DNA from 4 places in the Escherichia sp. E4742 genome. Region 1 is predicted to be linked to each of the others. Evidence: predicted binding sites of a transcription regulator. Region 1 holds the regulator's gene; each other region holds the start of a gene.
The links. Region 1 encodes CRP, which controls carbon source genes, mostly activating them, when cyclic AMP is high. Its sites were predicted from a motif close to ATGTGANNNNNNTCACAT; they were not measured.
Positions count from the first base shown of each region.

Region 2: deoC (deoxyribose-phosphate aldolase) is a predicted target of CRP. The motif match lies at 2,320-2,337, and genes of this name have one in related genera.
Region 3: uxuA (mannonate dehydratase) is a predicted target of CRP. The motif match lies at 2,035-2,052, and genes of this name have one in related genera.
Region 4: rbsD (D-ribose pyranase) is a predicted target of CRP. The motif match lies at 1,782-1,799, and genes of this name have one in related genera.

Region 1 is NZ_CP040443.1:1,583,890-1,588,465, reverse strand. It holds gene argD (bifunctional acetylornithine/succinyldiaminopimelate transaminase) at 1-209, shown strand, start outside; gene FEM44_RS07765 (YccS/YhfK family putative transporter) at 301-2,391, opposite strand; gene crp (cAMP-activated global transcriptional regulator CRP) at 2,442-3,074, opposite strand; gene FEM44_RS07755 (OsmC family protein) at 3,376-3,780, shown strand; gene FEM44_RS07750 (phosphoribulokinase) at 3,835-4,576, opposite strand, start outside.
Region 2 is NZ_CP040443.1:2,946,820-2,951,395, forward strand. It holds gene FEM44_RS14400 (YjjW family glycine radical enzyme activase) at 1-687, opposite strand, end outside; gene FEM44_RS14405 (YjjI family glycine radical enzyme) at 659-2,209, opposite strand; gene deoC (deoxyribose-phosphate aldolase) at 2,467-3,246, shown strand; gene deoA (thymidine phosphorylase) at 3,486-4,576, shown strand, end outside.
Region 3 is NZ_CP040443.1:2,886,513-2,891,088, reverse strand. It holds gene FEM44_RS14120 (fructuronate reductase) at 1-518, opposite strand, end outside; gene uxuA (mannonate dehydratase) at 599-1,783, opposite strand; gene FEM44_RS14110 (N-acetylneuraminate epimerase) at 2,242-3,348, shown strand; partial or broken gene FEM44_RS26030 (hypothetical protein) at 3,563-3,634, opposite strand; gene queD (6-carboxytetrahydropterin synthase QueD) at 3,825-4,187, shown strand.
Region 4 is NZ_CP040443.1:2,040,373-2,044,948, reverse strand. It holds gene kup (low affinity potassium transporter Kup) at 1-1,713, shown strand, start outside; gene rbsD (D-ribose pyranase) at 1,882-2,301, shown strand; gene rbsA (ribose ABC transporter ATP-binding protein RbsA) at 2,309-3,814, shown strand; gene rbsC (ribose ABC transporter permease) at 3,819-4,576, shown strand, end outside.

The DNA of each region.
Region 1 (4,576 bases):
TGGGGTTGTTGATTGGTGCCGAGCTTAAGCCACAGTACAAAGGTCGGGCGCGTGATTTCCTTTATGCGGGCGCCGAGGCTGGCGTAATGGTGCTGAACGCCGGGGCAGATGTGATGCGTTTTGCACCATCGCTGGTGGTGGAAGATGCGGATATCGATGAAGGGATGCAGCGTTTTGCCCGCGCGGTGGCGAAGGTGGTTGGGGCGTAATAAGACGTGTCATCGTCGCATCAGGCAAAGCATGTCGGATGCGGCATAAACGCCTTATCCGACCTGCGGTTTGTTTCTGGCAATGATGATATTACGCCTTCGAATCCCGTAACTTCCGGCTCAACCAAATCCCGTGATGTGGTCGCTGCCGCCAGGCCATCGCTGAAATGGTGTGCATTGTATTCAGATGGCCAATAACGCGTTGTAAATGCTGCTCCAGCGTGCCAGACGCGCCTTCGTGTGGCAGCATCTCTGGCGAGTCTATGATATTGGCGTCACCAGAACTACCCGGTTCATCATATTCCAGGCGCTGCTGACAGCGTTGAATAGCGATTTCACAAGACTGCAAATATTCCTGCGCCAGCTCCGGTGGTAATGTCCGGTGTTCTCGCGCCAGCGTGGTCATGGCATTAATATGTTCAACAATAAACTGACTATGTGTTACCCACAGTTTCATGTCAGCCAGATAATGGCTGTTAAATGCCGGTTCCTGCATCGCCTGATTTAATGAGTTATACAGAGTGTTATGTGCCTGATTAACCCGCATTCGCTGCCAGGCCAGTGGTGTTGGTTGCGGATCTTTACTCAGGATCAGACGAATCGCTTCCTGGTAGGTTTCTAAAGCATCATGGGCGTTCTTACGCAATAACCCGCTCTGCCACTGCGGCCATAGCCAAACTGTGCCGCCGAAGGCAATCAGACAGCCGATGATAGTATCGATAAGACGCGGAATGATGTATTGCTCGCCATTCAGCCATAACAGTTGCAGGGTATATACAGCGGTAATGGTAAAACCGACCGTCGCCCAGCCGTAGTTTTTGCGCAATATCAGGTAACTGGCGAGCGTGGTGAAAAGCATCAGCGTCAGGGTGTAACCTTCAGGGATTTTAAAGTGCAGCGCAACGCCTGCAATAATTAATCCAACCACGGTTCCCACAGAACGATTCACAATCCGCAGGCGAGTAGCGCCATAACCATTTTGCGTCACCAGCAATACCGTCATTAGTATCCAATAGGATTTCGGCAGATGCAGCGCGGTGCCCATCAGACTGGCAATGCTTAACATCACACTCAGTCGTCCGGCATTACGCAGTGCTGGCGATTTCAGGGAAAGATAGCTTTTCAGCGCCGGAAGTAATGGCATCCGCCGCTGTTTATCCGCCAGCAGATCGCGGGCATAGAGCGGTTTCTGGGTACGCAGCACACGAGCGATGCGGCTGAAGTGCCAGTAGCAGAATTGCCCTACAGGGTTATCTGGATGCTGGCGGGCGATTTTCTCCAGTGCGCCAATTTGCTTTTCCATCGTAAAACGCGTCGGCAGGCGATGGTAAAGAATATCATCAGCCAGCACGCGCAGGCGAGCGGCGACGGTTTGCGCATTCCAGCGGATAACTTCTTCCGCATGGCTACGCTCAACCAGCTTTTGCACCTCTTCCGGCTGATGCAAACTGACCGAGATGTGTTCCTGTAAATCCAGTGCCTCCTGGAAAATGCGCAACATCCGCTTGTAGTCAGTATTATTTTGCGCGGAAAGCATGTGCATTTGCTGATAGCACTGGGTAATTAAATCGACCGCTTTTTGCTGGCGTTCCAGCAGCGGTGGCAACGCTTTCTCAGGATCGGTGTGCTGGGTAAGCAGGCTGTATTTGGCTTCGCAATAATCTGCCAGTTCACGGTACAGCAGGCTAAGTGACTCGCGTAGCGGTTGTTCGCGCCAGAGCCAGAACCAAAACCAGTTAAACAGCCCATACCAGAGTGTGCCTAACGCATAAATGAGCAATGGCTCCCATACCGGCATATATCCCGCCAGACTGAGGGTAAAAATGGCAGCCAGCAGCGATGCAGGAAGCAATTTTGCGTGTAATGGGCCTAACTCGGCAGTAACGCCAAGTATCAACGTTAACCCCGTCAGCAGAAATGGCAGGGGGATATCTTTTTCCAGCAGCAGTTGTGTTAGCAAGCTGCAGGTGGCAAACAGCGACGCACCAATAATTAAACGTTTGAAAAAACGTTTATGGGGGGTATCAAGCCCTGCAATATTGCAACAGGCGGGGACGAGGGAAAAGAGCAGCCCGAGTCTTAATTCGCCAAGCAACAGACCAACGGCCACGGGCAAACATAGCACCAGCGTTTGTCGTAGTGCGTAGTTAATATCGGGATGATAAATCAGTCTGCGCCACATCGGTTTAAACAAAATGGCGCGCTACCAGGTAACGCGCCACTCCGATGGGATCAACGGGTGCCGTAAACGACGATGGTTTTTCCGTGTGCGGAGATCAGGTTCTGATCTTCCAGCATCTTCAGAATGCGTCCCACGGTTTCACGAGAACAGCCGACAATTTGACCAATTTCCTGACGGGTAATTTTAATTTGCATACCGTCCGGGTGAGTCATAGCATCCGGTTGTTTCGCCAGATTCAGCAGAGTCTGTGCAATGCGACCCGTTACATCGAGGAAAGCGAGGTTGCCCACTTTCTCTGAAGTGACTTGCAGACGACGTGCCATCTGTGCGGAGAGACGCATCAGAATATCCGGGTTTACCTGAATTAATTGGCGGAATTTTTTGTAGGAAATTTCAGCCACTTCACAGGCAGTTTTCGCACGTACCCATGCGCTACGTTCCTGGCCTTCTTCAAACAGGCCCAATTCGCCAATAAAATCACCCTGATTCAGATAAGAGAGGATCATTTCTTTACCCTCCTCGTCTTTGATCAGCACTGCCACAGAGCCTTTAACGATGTAGTACAGCGTTTCCGCTTTTTCACCCTGGTGAATAAGCGTGCTCTTGGATGGGTACTTATGAATGTGGCAATGAGACAAGAACCATTCGAGAGTCGGGTCTGTTTGCGGTTTGCCAAGCACCATGCGCGGTTATCCTCTGTTATAAGCTTTCTCCAGAGCCAGAAAACGCCGCTGTCTCTGGATTGCCGAAATGTGCTTCCCGCTACCTGGGAAGGGGCTATCAACTGAACTGCACGGTAATGTGGCGTCCTTTACATACATGCAGTACATCAATGTATTACTGTAGCATCCTGACTGTTTTAGCATAGCTTTCGCGTTGTGTCTCCTGGTGTCTCGCTTCAGCATGACCCAGGTCGCCTTCCGTTGCGCGATTTGGTCAGTACGCGTACTCTGTCAGGAAAATTGACGCAATGGAGTTCCGATTATGCAAGCGCGTGTGAAGTGGGTTGAAGGGTTAACTTTTTTGGGCGAATCTGCCTCTGGTCACCAGATTTTAATGGATGGCAACTCTGGCGATAAAGCGCCCAGCCCGATGGAAATGGTGCTGATGGCGGCGGGTGGCTGTAGCGCCATTGATGTGGTTTCTATCCTGCAAAAAGGGCGTCAGGATGTGGTCGATTGTGAAGTAAAATTAACCTCTGAACGCCGCGAAGAGGCTCCCCGCCTGTTTACCCATATCAATTTGCATTTTATCGTCACCGGTCGCGACCTGAAGGACGCAGCGGTTGCGCGTGCGGTCGATCTATCAGCCGAGAAGTATTGCTCAGTCGCGTTGATGCTGGAAAAAGCGGTGAATATTACCCACTCGTATGAAGTGGTTGCTGCGTGATTTAACTATCCCGTTGTGAAGCCGGATAGTATTTTATCCGGCGTAATAGCAGAGTTACTCGATTTTCTTTCCTTCCATCAATCGCTGCACCAGCGGCAGCATAATTAACTCCATTGCCAGACCCATTTTGCCGCCCGGCACCACTAATGTATTGATGTGGGAAATGAATGAGCCCTGCAACATCGCCAGTAGCCAGGGGAAATCGATCTCTTCCAGATTACGAAAATGGATCACCACAAAGCTTTCATCTAGCGATGGAATGCCTTTTGCCGCGAACGGGTTTGAAGTGTCGACGGTGGGAACGCGCTGGAAGTTAAGATGGGTGCGGGAAAATTGCGGTGTGATGTAGTTGATATAATCTTCCATTGAGCGAACTACCGAGTCCATCACCGCTTCTCGCGAGTGCCCGCGCTCGCCGGTATCGCGAATGAGTTTTTGAATCCACTCAAGGTTAACGATAGGCACTACGCCAACCAGTAAGTCTACATGCTGCGCAACGTTATGTTGCGGGGTGACTACGCCGCCGTGTAAACCTTCATAAAACAGTACATCGGTCGGTTCCGGTAAAGGTTGCCATGGGGTGAATGTCCCCGGTACCTGATTCCACGGTACGGCTTCGTCGTAGGTATGTAGATATTTGCGAGATTTCCCTTTGCCGCTCTGGCCATATTCAATAAAGGTCTGTTCCAGCAGGCCGAAGTCGTTAGCTTCGGGACCGAAGTAGCTGATATGCCGCCCGGCGTCGCGCGCTTTGCGGATCGCCATGTCCATTTCCGGGCGGGTGTAGCGGTGAAAA
Region 2 (4,576 bases), 1.4 Mb from region 1:
CGCCAGCTCATCGATGTGTTGCAAATAATCCACTTGGCCTGGGATTACTAGCAAACGCAGTTCCGCCAGCTTGCCGCGATCGGCAAGCAGACCAATGCTGCGCTTAATCTGCTGATTATCGCGTCCGGTTAGCTGTTGATGGCACGCGCTCCCCCACGCTTTGAGATCGAGCATTGCGCCGTCGCACACCGGAAGCAATTTTCCCCAGCCGGTTTCACTCAACATGCCATTACTGTCCACCAGACAGGTGAGGTGGCGCAGTTGCGGATCGTTTTTGATGGCAGTAAACAGCGCCACCACAAACGGCAGCTGGGTCGTGGCTTCACCGCCGCTCACCGTTATCCCTTCGATAAACAGCACCGCTTTGCGGATATGGCTAAGCACCTCGTCCACGCTCATGGATTGCGCCATTGGCGTGGCATGTTGCGGGCACATCTTCAGACAGGTATCACATTGCTCGCAAACCACAGCGTTCCACACCACTTTGCCGTCAACAATCTGCAACGCCTGATGCGGACACTGTGGTACACACTCCCCGCAATCATTGCAGCGCCCCATCGTCCACGGATTGTGACAGTTTTTGCAGCGCAGATTGCAGCCCTGCAAAAACAGAGCCAGACGACTGCCTGGCCCGTCAACGCAGGAGAAGGGGATAATCTTACTGACTAAAGCGCATCTGCTGTTCATGGCTTATCACGCGCGGTTGGCGTTCCAGAATACGAGTGTTACGTGCAGCTTCTTCGCCCAGCCAGGTGGTGTTGGTACGTGAACCTTCAGCGCGATATTTTTCCAGATCCGACAAACGCACCATATAACCGGTAACGCGAACCAGATCGTTACCGCTGACGTTGGCGGTAAATTCACGCATTCCGGCTTTAAAGGCACCGAGGCAAAGCTGTACCAGCGCCTGCGGATTACGTTTGATGGTTTCGTCGAGCGTCAGAATGTCGCTGATGCCGGAATAATAATAAGCATGATGCGGGGCGACAGTTTGCAGATGGGTGATTGGATCGGGTTCATCGCCATACGGCAAGCGCGCCCCCGGCGTGGTGCCGATATCGGAACTGATCCCCGACTGTGCGTGTAACATGGCGCGTTTTTGCCAGCCATATTTCACGGGAGTATTGGCGACAAACTCCGCCAGTTGCGCGCTGATGCGATAACCCACTTCATTTGCGGCAGCTTCTTTACCGTAGCGCGCGGCAATCCCTTCTTTCTCGCACAGCAAGTTAACCGCTTCCGCCAGCCCGTACATGCCAAACATCGGCACAAAACGTTCAGGATCAATCAACCCTTCTTTTACCAGGAAGCTATTCTCAAAGAAGTGTGATTGTTGATAGAGGAATTCACACCGCGCATCGATGATGGCGATCTGCTGCTGGCAGTAGTGCGGTAGAGTGCGCGTAAAGAAGTCTTCCAGCGATTCACTGCGCTCGGCAATGGCTTTCAGGTTAAGGCGCACCAGCGTGCTGCCACCACCCGCCAGCGGCAGTGAGTTGTAGCAGCTCACAATCCCGTAGCCCCCTTTTGTGAAAATTTTATCATGCACCGGACCGTTGGCGATGTGCGGTTTGCTACATTCACAGATATTCTTCGCCACTTCCAGCAGCAGGTCATCAGGGGTGATTTCAGGATCGTAGATAAAGGTCAGGTTCGGTGAAACCTGCTTCAGCTCTACATCTGCACGCAAAATTGCACGGGTGATGGGGGAATCAGATGGGCCGATATTGGCATGCATAAAAGCGTCTGGCAGGGTTCTGTCGAGATAACGCCAGAAACGTTTTATTCGAATATCGATTTCGTCTTGTGTTAGAATTCTAACATACGGTTGCAACAACGCATCCAGTTGCCCCAGGTATACCGGCATCGATGTGACTGACGGGACATGGTGATAAAGAATGGTCAGCAGGGAGAGCGCATCATCAAGATCTTTCGCGCCTTCCAGCTCCAGCCATTCAGAACCGTTCGCCAGAAAACGGGCGTAATCGGGTAAGACATAGCGCGGTTTGTACGGAGCATGACCTTCAAACATATCGCAGATTACGCCTTCATCCAGCGCGCGGCGGGCTTCGGCAGGCAGCGCCGGGTAAGGCAGATTGTTTTCTGCTTCCAGCGCCAGAAAATGACGCTTCTGCTCGGGGCTAAGTACCGGACTGGTGACAATTTGCTGGCAACGTTGTTGCAGTGCAATTTCATGAGAAGTGGGCATCTTCTTTTCCTTTTATGCCGAAGGTGATGCGCCATTGTAAGAAGTTTCGTGATGTTCACTTTGATCCTGATGCGTTTGTCACCATCGGTGCATTCATTTGAAAGTGAATTATTTGAACCAGATCGCATTACCGTAATGCAAATTTGTAAGTAGATTTTCTTAATTGTGATGTATATCGAAGTGTGTTGCGGAGTCGATGTTAGAATACTAACAAACTCGCAAGGTGAATTTTATTGGCGACAAGCCAGGAGAATGAAATGACTGATTTGAAAGCAAGCAGCCTGCGTGCACTGAAATTGATGGACCTGACCACCCTGAATGACGACGACACCGACGAGAAAGTGATCGCCCTGTGTCATCAGGCCAAAACTCCGGTCGGCAATACCGCCGCTATCTGTATCTATCCTCGCTTTATCCCGATTGCTCGCAAGACGCTGAAAGAGCAGGGCACCCCGGAAATCCGTATTGCTACGGTAACTAACTTCCCACACGGTAACGATGACATTGAAATCGCGCTGGCAGAAACCCGTGCGGCAATCGCCTACGGTGCCGATGAAGTTGACGTGGTATTCCCGTACCGCGCGCTGATGGCGGGTAACGAGCAAGTTGGTTTTGACCTGGTGAAAGCCTGTAAAGAGGCTTGTGCAGCGGCGAACGTGTTGCTGAAAGTGATCATCGAAACCGGTGAACTGAAAGACGAAGCCCTGATCCGTAAAGCGTCTGAAATCTCCATCAAAGCGGGTGCCGACTTCATCAAAACCTCTACTGGTAAAGTCGCGGTGAATGCGACGCCAGAAAGCGCACGCATCATGATGGAAGTGATCCGCGACATGGGCGTAGAGAAAACCGTTGGTTTCAAACCGGCGGGCGGCGTGCGTACTGCGGAAGATGCGCAGAAATATCTCGCCATCGCAGATGAACTGTTCGGTGCTGACTGGGCAGATGCGCGTCACTATCGCTTTGGCGCTTCCAGCCTGCTGGCAAGCCTGCTGAAAGCTCTGGGCCACGGCGACGGTAAAAGCGCCAGCAGCTACTAAGCTGCCTTGTGCCAGAGGGTGGATGCCGGATGCTACGGGTCGAGTGCCCCTGTAGGCCTGATAAGACGCGTCAGCGTCGCATCAGGCGGTCAGCAGTGATGCCGGATGCGGCGCGAACGCCTTATCCGGCCTACGGGGCGAGTGCCGTGTAGGCATGATAAGAAGCGGTCAGCATCAGGTAATAACAACATCCACCATCTGGCAACAACGCCTTCAAACTTATTCCACGGGAGGTTACCTTGTTTCTCGCACAAGAAATTATTCGTAAAAAACGTGATGGTCATGCGCTGAGTGATGAAGAAATTCGTTTCTTTATCAACGGCATTCGCGACAACACTATCTCCGAAGGGCAGATTGCCGCCCTCGCGATGACCATTTTCTTCCACGATATGACAATGCCGGAGCGTGTCTCGCTGACCATGGCGATGCGAGATTCAGGAACCGTTCTCGACTGGAAAAGCCTGCATCTGAATGGCCCGATTGTTGATAAACATTCCACCGGTGGCGTCGGCGATGTCACTTCGCTGATGTTAGGGCCAATGGTCGCAGCCTGCGGCGGTTACATTCCGATGATCTCCGGTCGCGGCCTCGGTCATACTGGCGGCACGCTCGACAAACTGGAATCCATCCCTGGCTTCGACATCTTCCCGGATGACAACCGTTTCCGCGAAATCATTAAAGACGTCGGTGTGGCGATTATCGGTCAGACCAGCTCACTGGCTCCGGCGGATAAACGTTTCTACGCGACCCGCGATATTACCGCAACCGTGGATTCCATCCCGCTGATCACTGCTTCTATTCTGGCGAAGAAACTGGCGGAAGGTCTGGACGCGCTGGTGATGGACGTGAAAGTGGGTAGCGGCGCGTTTATGCCGACCTACGAACTCTCTGAAGCCCTTGCCGAAGCGATTGTTGGCGTGGCTAACGGCGCTGGCGTGCGCACCACCGCGCTGCTCACCGATATGAATCAGGTGCTGGCCTCCAGTGCAGGTAATGCGGTTGAAGTACGTGAAGCGGTGCAGTTCCTGACGGGTGAATACCGTAACCCGCGTCTGTTTGATGTCACGATGGCGCTGTGCGTGGAGATGCTTATCTCCGGCAAACTGGCCAAAGATGACGCCGAAGCGCGCGCGAAATTGCAGGCGGTGCTGGACAACGGTAAAGCCGCAGAAGTCTTCGGTCGTATGGTAGCGGCACAAAAAGGCCCGACCGACTTCGTTGAGAACTACGCGAAGTATCTGCCGACAGCGATGCTGACGAAAGCAGTCTATGCTGATACCGAAGGTTTTGTCAGTGAAATGGATACCCGTGCGCTGGGGATGGCAGTGGT
Region 3 (4,576 bases), 1.3 Mb from region 1:
CGACGCAGGCGCAGGGCTTCTACGATGTAACCAATTGCGGACTTCGGCGCAGTCGGGTTTTCCAGATCGTGCTTGATCAGCGGGTTATTGAGATCCAGCTGACCGCTTGCCGCATCAGCGCAGTAGCCTTTTTCCGTGACCGTCAGGGAGACAATCGCCGTCTGCGGACGCACCATCGCGTTGAGAATACCTTCGCAACCGTCGATTTCCGGATGCAGGGCTTCTTTCATCGAACCGATAATTTTCAACTCGGTGCTTTCCGCGCCTTTTTCCGCCACGGTGTACAGCAGCTGCTGTTTTTTCAGGTTTTCGATCAGCACGCGGTCGTTGCCTGGCATCAGGTTAACTTCGCAGATACCCCAGTCGCTATCGGTGCTTTCCAGCAGGTGATGGGTATACAGCGCCTGGTGCGCGCGGTGAAACGCCCCGCAACCGAGATGCACAATGCGTGATTCCAGACGAGAATGATCCCATGACGGGCGGGCAACCGGCAGATTGCTGTCAACAATAGTAGTCATCGTAAACTCCAGAATCCGTCTTCAGAGAGTGACGGCAAGGAAGAAGGAACCGGCACGGCGCGCAGCCATGCCGGTAGATATTAACGGCTAAAGAAAGCGCGCTGGATCGCCAGTTCGACACCGCGAACTTCGGCCAGGCCTTTCAGACGACCAATTGCGGAGTAACCTGGGTTGGTTTTCTTCTTCAGGTCGTCCAGCATCTGATGACCGTGGTCCGGACGCATCGGGATCAGGTCTTCTTTGCCTTCCGCTTTACGACGGTGCTCTTCTTCAACAATCGCTTTCACCACTTCGTACATATCAACGTCACCGTTCAGGTGCGCCGCTTCGTGGAAGGTTTTCGGGTTATCTTCACGCATGGTGGAGCGCAGATGGGTGAAGTAAATACGCGGACCGAACTGCTTGATCATATCAACCAGATCGTTGTCAGCACGCACGCCGTACGAACCGGTGCACATGGTGAAACCGTTCGCCATGCTGTTTACGGTATCAACCATCCACTGCATATCTTCAATGGTGGAAACGATACGCGGCAGGCCGAGGATCGGGCGCGGCGGATCGTCCGGGTGAACAGCCATACGCACGCCAACTTCTTCGGCAACTGGAATGATCGCTTTCAGGAAGACGGCAAAGTTTTCGCGCAGTTTCGCTTTGTCGATATCTTTGTACAGCTCCAGGTGCTTACGGAACTGGTCGAGGGTGTAGCCTTCTTCCGCGCCCGGCAGACCGGCGATGATGTTACGGGTCAGACGCGCTTTGTCTTCGTCGCTCATGGTGGCGAAGCGAACTGCTGCCTGAGCAATTTCTTCTTCGGTGTAATCCGCTTCCGCGCCTGGACGCTTCAGGATGTGCATTTCGAATGCAGCAAATTCGATCTGGTCGAAGCGCAGAGCTTTGGAGCCGTCTGGCAGCACGTATTCGAGGTCAGTACGGGTCCAGTCGAGCACCGGCATGAAGTTGTAGCACACGGTACGGATACCGCACTGCGCCAGGTTGCGCAGGGTCTGCTGATAGTTAGCGATCCACTGCTCATAGTTGCCAGTGTGGGTTTTGATATCTTCGTGAATTGGCACGCTTTCTACGACAGACCACACCAGGCCTGCGTCTTCAACGATCGCCTTGCGTTTGAGGATCTCTTCAACGGACCATACTTCGCCGTTCGGGATATGGTGCAGCGCGGTAACCACGCCAGTTGCGCCCGCCTGACGGACGTCAGCTAAAGAAACCGGATCGTTAGGGCCGTACCAGCGCCAGGTCTGTTCCATGTTTATTCCTCTTTCACGTAGTGGGTTCAACAGCGAAGAGACGCGGAACCCCGGAGTTGTTTAGGTATCCGAATGAACGACCAGACCGCAGCCGTGGCGTTGCATCGGATGAGATGGCGTATAAGTTCTACCTTTTGGTAATACATGTCAACCTGAAATCTAAAATTGGTTAACCACATCACAAGAAATCTACTCTCCTGCCGGTTGACGCAAATGACAACAAAGGAAGATCGGCAGTTAGTGAGCGGGGGATGTGACATTCATCGCAATAATGGTTGACCAATTTACATAACGTGTCGTCCAACATAACAATGGATTAACCTGCTCCCCCATTGCATAAGTTGTGACCGACACAACAAAACTGATGTTGTTGCAAAGATTGCTATTTAGTTTTGGTATAAAAGGTATATAGGCACATGGTGCAACATTTGAATTCCAGCGAGCGGGAGTAATTCACAATGAAGAGAACAATAACGGCGCTTGCTATCATGATGGCATCATTTGCCGCGAACGCGTCTGTATTACCGGAAACTCCTGTGCCATTTAAAAGTGGTACCGGAGCAATTGATAACGATACTGTCTACATTGGTTTAGGTAGTGCAGGAACGGCATGGTACAAGCTGGACACACAGGCCAAAGATAAAAAATGGACAGCTCTGGCTGAATTCCCCGGTGGCGCGAGAGATCAAGCAACGTCCGTATTTATTAATGGTGATTTGTATGTATTTGGCGGTATTGGCAAAAACCAACATGGTTTAACCAAGGTGTTCAACGATGTGTACAAATATAGCCCAGCAACTAATACCTGGATTAAATTGATGTCACACGCGCCGATGGGCATGGCGGGTCATGTGACTTTTGTGCACAACGGCAAGGCTTATGTTACTGGCGGTGTTAACCAAAATATCTTCAATGGCTATTTTGAAGATCTCAACGAGGCTGGAAAAGATTCAGCAGCTATAGATAAAATCAACGCCCACTATTTTGACAAAAAAGCAGAGGATTATTTCTTCAATAAGTTTTTGTTGTCTTTTGATCCCTCTACACAGCAATGGAGTTACGCTGGCGAATCACCCTGGTACGGGACGGCTGGTGCGGCGGTTGTGAATAAAGGTGATAAAACCTGGCTTATTAATGGTGAAGCAAAGCCTGGACTGCGGACAGATGCCGTATTTGAACTTGATCTTACCGGCAATAACGTAAAATGGAATAAGCTTCCTCCCGTCTCATCACCAGATGGCGTCGCTGGCGGTTTTGCGGGGATAAGCAATGACTCTCTTATATTTGCCGGAGGAGCCGGATTCAAAGGTTCACGGGAAAATTACCAGAACGGTAAGAACTATGCGCATGAAGGCCTGAAAAAATCGTATAGCGCTGATATTCATCTTTGGCATAACGGGAAATGGGAGAAATATGGCGAACTGTCGCAAGGTCGAGCCTACGGAGTATCATTGCCCTGGAATAATAGTTTATTGATTATTGGCGGTGAAACTGCGGGTGGTAAAGCGGTGGCAGATTCAGTGTTGCTCTCAGTGAGAGATAATAAAGTTACTGTGCAAAACTAACTTTTCAGGGTTTCCATTGCCTGAAAATAAAGATGTTGTTCATCCCGGAATAAAATAACTGGCGCGGTTTGCGCAGATACATCCTGCGCCCGCCATATCACTTTAAAAGAGAACTGACAAACGCGCCTGATGAAAATCCAAATAATTTGAGAAAGGGATATTACGGTTCAGCGTACCGATCGCCGGAGAACTGGACGACGGCGCTACGAAGTCGTCATTTCAGTCGGGGGATGATTGTAGACAAATTTGTTGACGCTATTTTGCGGTTTTGGCGTGAAAGATGAGCTTTGGGATTCTGATTTCAGTGGTGGCAGCACGTGAAGGTGACTTAGTCAAAATCATGGTTACTGATTGTTATACAAAGCTCATACCCGTCAATGAATCCCAGGATACTCCATCAGCCCTTACATTATATTGGCAAAAACGTTGAAATATTGCTTCCTTTGGTTACAGTATAACAAAAAAATGAGGCCATTATGAAAACGACGTTGTACAAAGATTTTACTTTTGAAGCAGCACACTGCCTGCCGCACGTGCCAGATGGACATAAATGTGGTCGTTTACACGGACACTCTTTCGTTGTAAGACTTGAGGTTACCGGTGAAGTGGATGAACAGACCGGGTGGATTATTGATTTTGCGCAGTTGAAAGCCATTTTTAAACCGACGCTAGAACGCCTTGATCACTATTATCTCAACGATATTCCCGGACTTGAAAATCCAACCAGCGAAGTGCTGGCCAAATGGATATGGGACCAAATCAAGCCGCAATTGCCAATTCTTAGCGCGGTAATGGTAAAAGAAACTTGCACGGCTGGGTGTATTTATCGCGGTGAATAACCAGATAGAAATCGCTCGATGTAAATCTCTGAAGTTGCTGAAAAACTCATACATGAGCACATCTCAGATTGTCTACAAAGTGTCCATTGTTCACGCCGGAGAGGCGTGGATGCATTCCGCGCAAGAAAAAACGTTGAGAATTCAATAAATTGATCCCATGCAAACCTGCTCAACATTATTGTGCATCAGGCAATTTGAGAATGTCATTTTCTTCAGGCGTGAACGCGTTTTTCTTTCTTGGATTGTCGTAACTTGTTCCGGCAAAGTTTATCACGGTCTGAGTGACAGGATGCATAAATCATCCTGGATGCTCATTGTTTTCTGAGTGACTATTTTCTTGTTTTGATGACTATTGAATTTAATTATGCCTGAATGCGTTTGCAATATAG
Region 4 (4,576 bases), 460 kb from region 1:
TTATCGCTGATCTTCTGGCTGCTAATCTTTGTGGTTTCCATCAAATACCTTACCTTCGTGATGCGCGCGGATAACGCCGGAGAAGGGGGAATTCTGACGTTGATGTCGCTTGCCGGGCGTAATACGTCGGCTCGAACGACCTCAATGTTAGTGATTATGGGGCTAATCGGTGGCAGCTTTTTCTATGGTGAAGTCGTCATTACTCCCGCTATTTCGGTGATGTCTGCCATTGAAGGTCTGGAAATCGTCGCCCCGCAACTGGATACCTGGATAGTTCCCCTCTCAATCATCGTTCTTACTTTACTGTTTATGATTCAAAAACATGGCACGGCTATGGTCGGTAAGCTGTTTGCGCCGATCATGCTGACCTGGTTTTTGATTCTGGCAGGGCTTGGGTTACGTAGCATTATTGCTAACCCGGAAGTGCTGCATGCACTGAATCCGATGTGGGCGGTGCATTTCTTCCTTGAATACAAAACGGTTTCTTTTATTGCATTAGGGGCGGTGGTGCTGTCGATTACCGGAGTCGAGGCGCTGTATGCCGATATGGGGCATTTTGGTAAGTTCCCGATTCGCCTGGCGTGGTTCACTGTCGTCTTGCCTTCCTTAACCCTTAATTACTTCGGCCAGGGAGCGCTGTTGTTAAAGAACCCGGAAGCGATTAAGAACCCGTTCTTCCTGTTAGCACCGGATTGGGCGCTAATCCCGCTGCTGATCATCGCTGCACTGGCAACGGTGATTGCCTCGCAGGCAGTTATCTCTGGCGTTTTCTCATTGACGCGTCAGGCGGTACGTCTGGGATATCTTTCGCCGATGCGTATCATTCACACCTCCGAAATGGAGTCAGGGCAAATCTATATTCCGTTTGTGAACTGGATGCTCTATGTCGCGGTCGTGATTGTGATTGTCAGCTTTGAGCACTCCAGTAACCTGGCGGCGGCGTATGGGATTGCGGTAACCGGAACCATGGTGCTGACGTCTATTCTTTCGACTACCGTGGCGCGTCAGAACTGGCACTGGAATAAGTATTTTGTTGCGCTGATCCTGATAGCCTTCCTTTGTGTCGATATTCCATTGTTCACCGCTAACCTCGATAAACTGCTCTCCGGCGGCTGGTTGCCATTGAGCCTCGGTACGGTGATGTTTATCGTGATGACCACCTGGAAGAGCGAGCGTTTCCGCCTGCTGCGACGGATGCATGAACATGGTAATTCTCTGGAAGCGATGATTGCTTCGCTGGAGAAATCACCGCCCGTTCGCGTTCCCGGAACTGCGGTGTACATGTCGCGTGCAATCAACGTCATTCCCTTTGCGCTGATGCATAACCTGAAACATAACAAGGTATTGCATGAGCGGGTAATTCTGTTAACTCTGCGCACCGAAGACGCGCCATATGTCCATAACGTCCGTCGGGTACAGATTGAACAACTGTCGCCCACTTTCTGGCGCGTGGTGGCAAGTTACGGCTGGCGGGAAACTCCAAACGTGGAAGAAGTCTTCCACCGCTGTGGCCTGGAAGGGTTAAGTTGCCGGATGATGGAAACCTCCTTCTTTATGTCCCATGAGTCGTTGATCCTCGGCAAACGCCCGTGGTACTTACGTTTGCGTGGCAAACTGTACTTGCTGTTGCAGCGTAATGCACTGCGTGCACCAGATCAGTTTGAAATCCCACCAAACCGGGTTATTGAACTAGGTACTCAGGTCGAAATCTAACGCCAGACGCCTCCTTTCTCCATAAAGGGGGCGTTTTTGTTTTTCATGCTTAATCACGATGTAAAACGTTTCGATGTTGATCACATTTCAGTAACGTTGCGATGGTTTTCTCTGTTCAGTCAGGATTAAACTGCTGGTCAGCGAAACGTTTCGCTGATGGAGAAAAAAATGAAAAAAGGCACCGTTCTTAATTCTGATATTTCGTCGGTGATCTCCCGTCTGGGGCATACCGATACGCTGGTGGTGTGTGATGCTGGTTTACCCATCCCCAAAAGTACAACGCGTATCGATGTGGCATTAACCCAGGGCGTACCTTCTTTTATGCAGGTACTGGGAGTTGTTACGAGTGAAATGCAGGTTGAGGCAGCCATTATCGCGGAAGAGATCAAACAACATAATCCGCAACTCCACGAAACGTTGCTCACTCACCTTGAGCAGCTGCAACAACACCAGGGAAACACCATTGAAATTCGTTACACCACGCATGAACAATTCAAACAACTAACCGCAGAAAGTCAGGCGGTAATTCGCAGCGGAGAATGTTCTCCGTATGCGAATATCATTCTCTGTGCTGGCGTGACGTTCTGAGGTCGTCATGGAAGCATTACTACAGCTTAAAGGCATTGATAAAGCCTTTCCGGGCGTAAAAGCCCTCTCGGGCGCCGCGTTAAATGTCTATCCGGGCCGCGTGATGGCGCTGGTAGGCGAAAACGGCGCGGGTAAATCCACCATGATGAAAGTGCTTACCGGTATCTATACTCGCGATGCCGGTACGCTTTTATGGCTGGGGAAAGAAACGACATTTACCGGGCCGAAATCTTCCCAGGAAGCCGGGATTGGGATTATCCACCAGGAGCTGAACCTGATCCCGCAGTTGACCATTGCCGAAAACATTTTCCTCGGTCGTGAGTTTGTTAATCGCTTTGGCAAAATTGACTGGAAAACCATGTATGCCGAAGCGGATAAATTACTGGCTAAACTTAACCTGCGCTTTAAAAGCGACAAGCTGGTGGGCGATCTTTCCATCGGTGACCAGCAAATGGTTGAAATCGCCAAAGTGCTGAGCTTTGAGTCGAAAGTCATCATTATGGATGAACCGACTGATGCGCTGACTGATACCGAAACCGAATCCCTGTTCCGCGTCATCCGCGAGCTGAAATCGCAAGGGCGCGGCATTGTCTATATCTCCCACCGCATGAAAGAAATCTTCGAGATTTGCGATGACGTTACCGTTTTTCGTGACGGGCAATTTATTGCCGAGCGTGAAGTGGCATCACTGACCGAAGATTCGCTGATTGAGATGATGGTGGGCCGCAAGCTGGAAGAGCAGTATCCACACCTGGACAAAGAGCCGGGAGATATCCGCCTGAAAGTCGATAATCTCTGCGGACCTGGTGTTAACAACGTTTCTTTTACCCTACGCAATGGCGAAATCCTTGGCGTCTCTGGTTTGATGGGCGCGGGGCGTACCGAATTGATGAAAGTGCTCTATGGCGCACTGCCGCGCACCAGCGGTTATGTCACGCTGGATGGGCATGAAGTTATTACTCGTTCACCGCAGGATGGCCTGGCAAACGGCATTGTGTATATCTCTGAAGACCGTAAGCGCGACGGTTTAGTACTGGGCATGTCAGTAAAAGAAAATATGTCGCTGACTGCGCTGCGCTACTTCAGCCGTACTGGCGGCAGTTTGAAGCATGCCGATGAACAACAGGCTGTGAGTGATTTTATTCGCCTGTTCAATGTGAAAACGCCGTCAATGGAACAGGCAATTGGCCTGCTCTCCGGTGGCAATCAGCAAAAAGTGGCGATTGCCCGCGGTCTGATGACGCGTCCGAAAGTACTTATCCTTGATGAACCTACCCGTGGTGTAGATGTCGGCGCGAAAAAAGAGATCTATCAACTGATTAACCAGTTCAAAGCCGATGGCTTGAGCATCATTCTGGTGTCATCAGAGATGCCAGAAGTATTAGGCATGAGCGATCGCATCATCGTCATGCATGAAGGGCATCTCAGCGGGGAATTTACTCGTGAGCAGGCCACCCAGGAAGTGTTAATGGCTGCCGCTGTGGGCAAGCTTAATCGCGTGAATCAGGAGTAAAAAAATGACAACCCAGACTGTTTCTGGTCGCCGTTATTTCACGAAAGCGTGGCTGATGGAGCAGAAATCGCTTATCGCTCTGCTGGTGCTGATCGCGATTGTCTCGACGTTAAGCCCGAACTTTTTCACCATCAATAACTTATTCAATATTCTCCAGCAAACCTCGGTGAACGCCATTATGGCGGTCGGGATGACGCTGGTGATCCTGACGTCGGGCATCGACCTGTCCGTCGGTTCTCTGTTGGCGCTGACTGGCGCAGTTGCTGCATCTATCGTCGGCATTGAAGTCAACGCGCTGGTGGCTGTCGCTGCCGCACTGGCATTAGGTGCCGCAATTGGCGCGGTAACCGGGGTGATTGTAGCGAAAGGTCGCGTCCAGGCGTTTATCGCCACGCTGGTTATGATGCTTTTACTGCGCGGCGTGACCATGGTTTATACCAACGGAAGCCCAGTGAATACCGGCTTTACTGAGAACGCCGATCTGTTTGGCTGGTTTGGTATTGGTCGTCCGCTGGGCGTACCGACGCCAGTCTGGATCATGGGGATTGTCTTCCTCGCGGCCTGGTACATGCTGCATCACACGCGTCTGGGGCGTTACATCTACGCGCTGGGCGGCAACGAAGCGGCAACGCGTCTTTCTGGTATCAACGTCAATAAAATCAAAATCATCGTCTATTCTCTTTGTGGTCTGCTGGCATCACTGGCCGGGATCATTGAAGTGGCGCGCCTCTCCTCCGCACAACCCACGGCGGGGACTGGCTA